One region of the Ornithinibacillus salinisoli genome, then DNA from elsewhere that is predicted to be linked to it. Evidence: predicted binding sites of a transcription regulator. Region 1 holds the regulator's gene; the other holds the start of a gene.
What was found. Region 1 encodes Rex, which represses fermentation and respiration genes when NADH is low (regulators of the CRP and FNR family bind a similar motif). Its sites were predicted from a motif close to TTGTGAAATATTTCACAA; they were not measured.

Region 1 (5,402 bases):
TCTTGTTAAATCGTGTCAATTTGCTTCCGTTTTGTGTATAAACGTTATTAAATCAACAAAAATAAGCAGTCCAATTTATATATTGATTGGACTGCTAAAAGTATTGATATTTTATATTTTGTACTTCAAAATAGAACCCGTTATTTTTCTTCATGTGGTTTTTTGTACATTAAACATCTTGTAGAGCGGTCCATTCTTCCATGAGCTTCTCTATCTCGTGTTTTAGCTCATTTGATTTATTTGTAAACTCTAAAGCTTTTTCATGGTCCTCATAAACTTCCGGCTCGGTCATTTTTTCTTCTAACGATGAGAGTTCTTCTTCCAGCTTTTCAATCGTTTCTTCCAGCTTAGCAATCTGGCGTTCTCGTTTTCGTTGCTCGCTTTGTAGCTTCTTTTCTTCTTTAAAGCTTCTTTTTTTGTCGTCTGCATGATCTGTTGTCTCTTCTGTTTCTTGTAACTTAATTAATTCCTCTTCTTCTTGTTTTTTCTCCATGTAGTAATCATAGTCACCTAAATACACGGTGACACCATCTTTTTGCATCTCAACGACCTGATCGGCTATCTTATTAATGAAATAGCGGTCATGTGATACAAAGATAATGGTCCCTGGAAAATCGATTAGTGCTGCTTCTAATACTTCCTTGCTATCAATGTCCAAATGGTTGGTAGGTTCATCTAGTACGAGTAAATTCGCTTTTTGCATGCGGAGCTTAGCTAATGCTAGTCGTGCTTTTTCGCCCCCACTTAACGAATTAACTGGTTTTAGTACATCATCTCCAGAAAATAGAAAATTTCCAAGTACCGTTCGAATATCTTTTTCATTAATATGAGGATATTCATCCCAAAGCTCATTTAAAACGGTTTTTGATGAATTTAAGTTCGCTTGCTCTTGGTCATAGTATCCGACTTGTACATTGGTGCCAAGCTGGATTTGACCAGAGGTTTGTGTTAACTTACCGATAATTGTTTTTAATAATGTAGTTTTTCCGACTCCGTTTGGCCCAACTAGAGCGATACTTTCACCACGGTTAATATGGAGCTTAAGATCTTTAAATAGTGGTTCGTTTTCATCATCGTATTGAAACGATAATTGATTTATTTTAAGCACGTCATTTCCACTTCGTTTATTTATTTGAAATGACATGGAAGCGGACGCTTCATCGCCAAGTGGTCTATCTAGTTTATCCATTTTCTCTAACTGTTTTCGCCGACTTTGAGCGCGCTTTGTAGTCGAAGCTCGTACAATATTTTTTTGGATAAACTCTTCCATTTTTTTAATTTCCGTTTGTTGCTTCTCAAATTCTTTTAATTCCTGTTCATAATTTAACGCTTTTTGTTGTAGGAAATCACTGTACGTTCCATGGTATTTTTTCGTATTGTGACGAGAGATTTCATATACAATTGAAACGGTCTTGTCTAGGAAATAGCGATCATGAGAAACAATGGTTACTGCACCGGGATAACTGACTAAGTAATTCTCAAGCCAGCTCAATGTTTCGATATCTAAATGGTTTGTAGGCTCATCTAGAATAAGTAATGCTGGTTTTGTGAGGAGTAATTTTCCTAGGGCTAACCTCGTTTTTTGGCCACCACTAAGCTCGTTTATCGGTGTTTGATCATCATAGTCCTGAAAGTTAAGTCCTGATAAGACAGCTTTTATATCAGCCTCATATCGATATCCACCATTATCCTCAAAAGACTGCTGCAAACTATCATAGTCTTTGAGTACCTTTTCATATTCTTTCTCTGACATTTTGTCTACTTCGATCATTTTCTTCTCTAGGATCCGTAATTCTTTTTCTTGAATGAGAAGAGATTCAAACACTTCCAACATTTCATTCCAAATTGTATTTCCAGATTCTAAACCAGTATGTTGAGACAAATAGCCGATAGTAAGATCTTTTGGCTTAAACAATTCTCCATCGTCATAGGATAGTTCATTTGCCATTATTTTAAGCAATGTTGATTTACCAGCGCCATTTCTTCCAACGATTGCAATTCTATCTTTATCTTTTATTTCAAGTTTTATATTTGATATTATTTCCTCTGCACCATAGGATTTTGAAATTCCGTTTAGTTGCATGATTATCATACGTTTTCACCTCAGATAGTATCAGTTTATCGTATTATGAAAGAGATAAGCAATACTATTTGTGAAAATAATCACGACTTCTAGTTGATTTTCTGATAAAATAGAGTTGATAATATATTGGAGATGAGCGTATGTCAGAGTTTACACATTTTAATGCTCAGGGCCGAGCGCAAATGGTTGATATTAGTGAAAAAAAAGAAACAGAAAGATTGGCAGTAGCTAGATCTAGTGTCTTTGTAACGGAAGAAATCTATAAGAAGATTACAGATCGTTCCATAGAAAAGGGAGATGTCCTTGCTGTAGCACAAGTGGCTGGTATTATGGCAGCAAAGAAAACCTCTGATTGGATCCCAATGTGTCACCCATTAGCATTAAAAGGAATTGATATTGCATTTCATTGGAATACGGATGACAAAATGTATGAATTGGAGATACAAGTAGCAGTAAAGACAAAAGGTAGTACTGGTGTTGAAATGGAAGCGTTAACCGCTGCTTCAGCAACAGCACTTACAATATATGACATGTGTAAAGCAATAGATAAAGGTATGGTAATTGGTAACACCTATTTACTTGAGAAAACTGGTGGAAAATCAGGAGACTTTTATCATCCGCAACTAGAGGAGGAAAACTAATGGATCAAAATAAAATACCACAAGCCACCGCTAAACGATTACCTTTATACTATCGATTTCTAAACAATTTGCAGCATCAAGGAAAAACACGTGTTTCTTCCAAAGAGCTAAGTGATGCGGTTAAAGTTGATTCGGCTACTATTCGTAGAGATTTTTCCTACTTTGGTGCATTAGGCAAAAAGGGTTATGGCTATAATGTGGAATATTTACTTGGATTCTTCCGAAAAACGCTTGACCAAGATGAGTTAACGGAAGTTGCCTTAATTGGTGTCGGTAACTTGGGAACCGCATTCCTTCACTATAATTTTGTCAAAAATAATAATACAAAAATTATGATGGCATTTGATACAGATCCCGATAAAATAGGAACGGAAATTGGTGGGGTACCTATTTATCATATCGATGAATTAGAAGAAAAAATTAATGGAGTGAAGGTAGCGATATTAACAATTCCAGCTAGCGAAGCGGATAGCGTTACAGAAAGATTGGTGTCAGAGGGGATTACTGGTATTTTAAATTTTACACCAGCCCGGATAACAGTACCTGATCATATTCGTGTCCACCATATTGATTTAGCAGTTGAATTACAGGCATTAGTATACTTCTTAAAACATTACCCATTAGATAAAAATGATTGAGGCTCACCAGGTGCCTGTCACCGACAAATTTCGACAAGTGACAGGCACTTTTTTATATTCGTCATTAGTTACTTCAAGAATGGGGGAGGAGCGGTGTGAAGTCTAACTTTAGATTGAAGTTATTTTTAGTTATGATTGTATTTGCTATCGTCATTTCTTTTACAATGGCTATCATAAACTATGTTAAAGAACGAGAACAAGCAATAGACCAAAATCAATTACAAGCACAGCAAATAGAAGATATTGTGTATGATTCTATTCGGATGATCGATAAGGCATATAGTATTATTGATCAGGATACAACTCAAAATATGGAAGAGAATTCGAGGATTCTATTAGATAAATATGAAGATAACCCAAATTTTAACACATGGAATTTTAAGAAATTAAAAGATGATCTTGGTATGGATGTCTATATAATTAATGATAAGAACGTGATCACACATAGTAGTTTTAAACCTGATCTTGGACTAGACTTTTCACAATGTTGTAATGAATTTTCGCAATTATTAGATGAAAGACGAGTATCAGAGGAGATTCACATTGATGGGATGGATTTGCAGCAAAAAACGGGAGAAATAAAGAAATTTAGCTATGTTCCAACCCCGGATAAGAAGTATTTAATAGAATTGGGCTATGCGTTAGAGGACGGGATGATCTTTCAAGAATTTAATTTTTTTCATAAGATAAATGAATTAGTCGAGCAGTATCCCATGTTAAATGAAATAAATATATTAAATACCGATGGTTTTATATTTGGGAAATCCACCGAAGAAGAACATTTACCAGCAAATCGAAAGGAAATATTTAATCAGACAGTTAAAGGGAAGAATTCCGGAGAAATAGAAAGTGATTGGCATGGTGAACAAGCGTTATATAGGTATGTTTTTTATAGTGCTGATAAAAATAGGGGGATCTCAACTAATAGAGTTTTGGAGATAATTTATAACGAAAATGAATTACAATCTATCTTGAGTAAAAATACGAAATTATTCATTATTCAGCTACTTATCGTGTTAAGTGTCACTATTATTCTCGCCTTAATAATAACAAAGTGGGTTGCAAGGCCAATGTATCTTGCTTTTCATGATAGTTTAACTGGGGTAAAGAACCGTGCAGCGTTTGATGAATGTATCCAAGTGGCAATAAATAATCAAAATTGGTTCGCATTATATATGTTAGATTTAGACAATTTTAAATTAGTCAATGACAAATTAGGGCATGACCAAGGTGATTATGTGTTAATACTTATTGCTCAGACGATTCAGTCTGCAGTTCCACATAATGGACTAACGTTTAGGCTGGGTGGAGATGAATTTGCTGTTATACTTCCAGTAGAAGAACTTCAGCAAGTAGAAGAGGTGGCACATAATATAATAGAAAAGTTAAAAGCATCCCTTCACCAGCATGAATATCTAGCTGATTTGAATGTTACCGCTAGTATTGGAATAGCAATGGCTCCAGAAAATGGTATGGATGCCGAAATGCTAACAAAAAAAGCTGACATAGCCCTGTACAAAGCAAAAGAAAAAGGAAAAAACCAATATTGGTGCCTGTCACTAGCAAATTCATTAGACTAAAAAAATAGGTGCCTGTCACTGTCAAAATTCGACAAGTGACAGGCACCTATTTTTTTGGTAGGCTAAAAGTAGTTCGTTACTCGAAATAATTTACTGCTGGAGGATATTATGGGAAAAATTCATCAAAAATGGTTAGTTGTTATAGCTGTATTATTCGGTACGTTTACCGTAATTTTAAATAACAGTATGTTAAATCCTACATTGCCTAGATTTATGGAAATGTTTGAAGCGGATGCAGTTGAAGTTAGTTGGTTATTAACGATCTTCATGGTAGCTATGGGGATGATCATGCCTGTAACTGGTTTTTTAGGTGATCGGTTTGGTAAAAAGCAGGTATATATCACCGGTCTTATCATATTTTTACTAGGATCTATCTCAGGTGCACTTGCCTCCACACTACCAATGATCATTATTTCTCGTGCTATTCAGGGAATGGCCGGTGGCTTAATGATGCCGATTG
Region 2 (5,402 bases), on a different contig from region 1:
TAAACGATTAGTTGTATTGCCAATTCTAATGCGACAATTCCAATACTCAACATGGTTACAACTTCTAGCATAAAGGAAGAGGTAAATGCCACCTTCAATATTTCCATTGTTGCATCACGAAATCCTAAACTACTGTTTTCAATCGTTTCTTTTTGCCGCTTCGCCTGACCAAAAAGTTTTAACGTCGTAAGTCCCTGTAATGCATCAAGAAACCTCCCAGAGAAGGCGGCTAATTGATCCATTTGCTCTTCTGATTTCACTTTTGTTTTCATACCAATAACAATCATAAAAATAGGAATGAATGGAGCAGTAACTAACATAATTAATCCTGAATTTACATGTTGTGTGAAAACAATTATGAGAATTAAAATTGGAATAAATGTTGTTTGGATGACTTGTGGGATATATTTACTAAAATAATTATCAACTTCATCAACCGCATCCATCATCATGCTAACTTTTCCTCCAGTTTGCCCACGTAAAGAAGACTGTAGAGGGTTTTTAGCATATTTTTCCATCAATTCTTTTCTTAAGTGTCGTTTTACTTTTGTCGCCATCTCTATTCCTCTTTTACCTTTCCAGTAGTTACCTATCGTTCTCACAAGTAAAACGAGAAATAGCCCTCCCAATGTTGGAAGGACTTGTGATATGGACTGCTCGTTCAAAAATACACCATCAACAGCTTTTACAAGGAGAAATGCTTGAAATACAATTGCTGTTCCTATAACAACCGCAACCATAAAGAGAAATAACATATCTTTTTTTTGCGCTGATGCTATTTCTTTTAAACTTTTCATATAAACGATTCTCCTCGATTATTTTTTCCCTCTAACATAATCCGCATCGAATAAAAATAACTTCATTAATAGTATCAACGAAGGAACTAATAATAATAACCCTGCTATGAATACTATTACCAACGCAATTCCCATCGATTCATGGGTAGCACTATGTTGGATTGTAATATACGGATCAAGAATGAATGGGTAATGACCAATACCATACGCAAAGAATGCGAATAAAAATTGTAGCATGACACTGATAAACGCAAGACCATAATACTTTCCAGCGTAAAGAAGTAGCATCGCAATCATAAAGAATCCGACCGATAAGCCGAGCATCCACCATAAATCCATCATATTGTTAAAGTGTCTTTCATTGTGTTGACCTAAAAAGATGAAGGCTGTTAGGGCCGCAATAATTGTAGGGGTACTCCAAAACAATGCATATCCCCGTACTAATTTTAAAGCAGCATGATCATTCGCACGAGAAGCATAAAAAGTAAGGAATGTAGCACTAATAAACAATACCGAAACAACTGCTAAACCGACAATACTCCAAGATAATGGACTTGTGAAAAGATCCAGATAGTTTAACGTAACAGCTCCACCTTCTTCAACAATAAATCCACCTTCTGACAAGGTTAGTGCAACAGACAATGATGCGGGAATAAATAACCCCGTCGCTCCATACAAAAACATATACACATTACTGTTTTTGGAACCGTAATTTTCAAACGCATAAAACGAGCCTCTAATAGCTAGCAATATAATCCCTATGCTCCCAGGTACTAATAATGCTGCACCATAGTAATAAGCAGTATCTGGGAAAAAGCCAACAACTCCAACAAAGAAAAATACAAAAAACACATTGGTTACTTCCCAAACAGGGGATAAATACCTTGCTATTAAACGATTAATGATATGGTCCTTCTTCGTCACCTTTGCATAATAGGCAAAGAATCCTGCACCGAAGTCAACCGACGCAACGATTAAATACCCATATAAGAATAGCCATAATACTGTAATACCAATGATCTCATAACTCATTTCGTATCACCCTTTTCTAGTGTAGGGTACTGTTTCTCTAGCTCTGCCTCTACCGGAGTATTTCGAAATAGCTTTCTTAATATAACGACACATAGAGTTCCAAGTACGATATATAATGCTAAGAACAATATGAACATAATACCCACATAAGGTGAATTAGTCGCTGCCTCTTCTACTGTCATATATCCACGTAATATCCAAGGCTGTCGACCTTCTTCTGCATAGATCCAGCCAAATTCAATGGCCAACATAGCTAGTGGCCCACTTAAAACAATTAAAGATAAGATGCCTTTATGATGTTCATTCCATTTCTTGACCCTACTAAAGATCAAATAAAGCATAGATATCCCCACTAGCGTAAAACCAATCATTACCATTAAATCAAACATATAATGCACCCATAATGGTGGTCTCACATCTTCTGGAAACTCTTCTAAACCAATCACCTCTGCATTAAAATCACCATGTGCTAAGAAACTTAGGAACTTAGGGATTCGAATTTCTCCGATAGCTTCATGGGCATCATTCAACCAACCAAACACGATAAGATCCGCGCCCGCTTCGGTTTCAAAATGCCACTCCGCAGCAGCCAATTTTTCTGGTTGATGTTCGGCAAGAAACTTCGCAGAAACATCTCCTGCTAAAACGGATAAGATACCGAAAATTAATACTAATGTCATCGTTAACTGCAAGGCTTTCTTATGATAATCAGATGTTTTCTTTTTCAATATCATAAATGCAGTAATCGCAGCAAGGATAGCTGCTACGGTTACATATGCTGTTGTTAATACATGAAATACTTTCGTAGGTGTAGCAGGGTTCAACATGGCCGCAATCGGGTTAACAGCCGCGAAGTGACCGTTGTCTAGTAGGAACCCCTCTGGAGTGTTCATAAAACCATTTACCGTGGTAATAAACACGGCAGACATTCCAGCACCAATTACTACGGGTAATGTTAATAACCAGTGAGTAAATGGTTTCTTAAAACGATCCCAAGTGTATAAGTATATCCCAAGGAAAATTGCTTCAAAGAAAAACGCAAAAACTTCCATAAATAACGGTAAAGCTATGACGTTTCCAGCAACTTGCATAAAGTTGGGCCATAGCAAGGATAGCTGCAACCCAATGGCGGTTCCCGTCACAACACCTATTGCAACAGTTATGACAAACCCTCTAGCCCACCTTCTGGCCAGCATCAAGTAATGAGTATCTTTCTTTTTAATCCCAAGGAACTCAGCAACAGAGATCATTAATGGCATGCCCACACCTAATGTTGCAAAAATTATATGAAAACCAAGTGTTAATGACGTAAGTAACCGACTCATTAAAACTGGATCTAAATCCATCAACATGTATAGCCCTCCTTCGGGAAAAACATACTTTGTTCATTAATGAACAAACATAATTATAAAAAATGAAGAAAAGTATTCTCGATTAATATTTATTTTCCACTATATCCATAGTATAAAACATTTTCATGGAATATTACACATGATGGGTTGACAATTGCTTGACATTTTATGACTAGATTTTTTTACAGTAGACCGTTTTATATACTTAGTATATGAAATTATTCAATATGTAAACGAAAAAGGAGACATTCCACAATGCATGGAGCGGTATTTCTTAAAACAGCTTCACCTGAAAGTATTCGTGGACATCAAGTACATTAATGGATCTAACTACTGCATGTATGCCTATCTTTTCTATTACATGAGAAACTGATGTCATTAGCCCTTTTATAATCGTATTTGTCACATTTAATATATTTCACCATGTCATATATCTTTTTCACTATCTATTTTCATTACAAAGTGAAGACTATAAACCATAAAAAACCTCATCGGTATTTTTCTACCGATGAGGCATAGTTAACTGGGAAATGCATTTTATGTCGTCGATTGAATCAATTCATACGTATTACGTTGCACCTCATCTATAAAGAAACATGGTTCTCCTTCAACGATCAATACGAGCTCATGCATCGCTCGTGTACACGCTGTATAAAACAGTGTCCGATCTGATTCCTCTACATAATATTGATCAGAGGCATTGGGAATAATGACACCATCAAATTCAATTCCTTTTGCCAAATAAATCGGTAACACCAATAAACCTCTTGTGAAAGAATAGGTTTCTTCATTAATCATGTGGACAGGGAGTTGCCCGTGTAAAAGCTCATATATCTCCTTGCTTTCTTGAAGGGTCTTACAAATAATTGCTATCGTTTCGTTACCTTTATCTTGAAGTTCTTCTATCACATGTATTAATACTTCTCTTTTTTGGCTTTCCTCATTCACTTGAATAACCTTAGGTAAGTTTCCTTCCCTTTCGAATGCTTCTATCAACTCTTCTCCAGGTGCAAACTTCTTTGTGAATTCGACAATTTGCTTCGTGGAACGATAACTTTTTGTCAATGTGATTCGTTCATGACTACTTTCTAAGCTATGCGGTACCAAGGGGTTTTCTTTTGTCGCTAATGAATAGATTGCCTGGTTAATATCGCCTAATAGCGTCATTCTTGTATAAGGGAATATATGCTTTATATAAGCATATTGAAACGCAGAGTAATCCTGTGCCTCATCAACAAATAAATGCCTGACTGATCGATCCGCATTATCTCCTAGTAACTTACCTTGGAAATACACATAAGGAGTCGCATCCTCCCACGTCAAAAATCGATTAGATAAATTCTTGGACGTTTGAACAGCTATTTGCCCCCACTCTGACGGAACATCCACATTTACAGTCCCTTCATGAAACAGTTTATAATAAGTTGCTAATACATGAACAAACTTGAATTGTTTCACCTGTTTTTTGATGCGAGCAAAAAATCGTTTAACAACTGCTTCCCGCAAAATATCTTCCTCCATACTCACATCATCGTCATTATCTTCATAATGAGCTTTTAAGTATGCTTCTTTATCCAATAACTCAACCTGTTCCATTACCCAATCTTTATCTTTTTCTACCTTTTGGTGGTTTTGTAACTCCTTCAACAACCATTTCACAACGATTTCCATTTTATTTGGGATGGAAATCTCCTTATTTAAAGAGTAGAAATAATTCTTGATATCTTCTTTGGAAATGAGAATACGCTTTTGAAACGTAATATTTTTGAAGTGCAATCCATCTTCTTCTAATTGAGTTAAAAAGTCATCAATAAGCTTCATAAATGCAATACTTGATTTATAATCCATGCCTTTTACTCTCGTTTGATAACTATTACTTTCTTTTTGTGTAAGTACATATTCCATTTGTTCAAAAGGCGACTCTATTGTAATGCTATCATCGATCTTATCTTTTAAATAATCCAAAAATGTAGTTTGCCTTACATTTGCTTCCCCTAACTCAGGTAGGACATTTGATATATAGCTTGAAAAGAGCGGATTCGGCGAAAACATAACAACATTATCAGCATGAAGCTTCTCCCGATACCTATACATTAAATAGGCAATACGCTGCAAAGCGGCGGAAGTTTTTCCACTTCCTGCAACACCTTGTACAATTAGCAAACTACTTCGCTCATTTCTGATTATCATATTCTGTTCTTGTTGAATCGTAGCAACAATA

Region 2: ACFSTA_RS02865 (cytochrome ubiquinol oxidase subunit I) is a predicted target of Rex. The motif match lies at 3,392-3,409, and genes of this name have one in related genera.

The regions. Positions count from the first base shown of each region.
Region 1 covers NZ_JBHUMI010000042.1:13,633-19,034, reverse strand. Annotated here, with positions in the region: gene ACFSTA_RS19165 (ABC-F family ATP-binding cassette domain-containing protein) at 170-2,092, opposite strand; gene moaC (cyclic pyranopterin monophosphate synthase MoaC) at 2,224-2,724, shown strand; gene ACFSTA_RS19155 (redox-sensing transcriptional repressor Rex) at 2,724-3,362, shown strand; gene ACFSTA_RS19150 (GGDEF domain-containing protein) at 3,458-4,942, shown strand; gene ACFSTA_RS19145 (MDR family MFS transporter) at 5,051-5,402, shown strand, end outside.
Region 2 covers NZ_JBHUMI010000005.1:71,896-77,297, forward strand. Annotated here, with positions in the region: gene cydD (thiol reductant ABC exporter subunit CydD) at 1-797, opposite strand, end outside; gene ACFSTA_RS02860 (cytochrome d ubiquinol oxidase subunit II) at 816-1,829, opposite strand; gene ACFSTA_RS02865 (cytochrome ubiquinol oxidase subunit I) at 1,826-3,175, opposite strand; gene helD (RNA polymerase recycling motor HelD) at 3,719-5,402, opposite strand, start outside.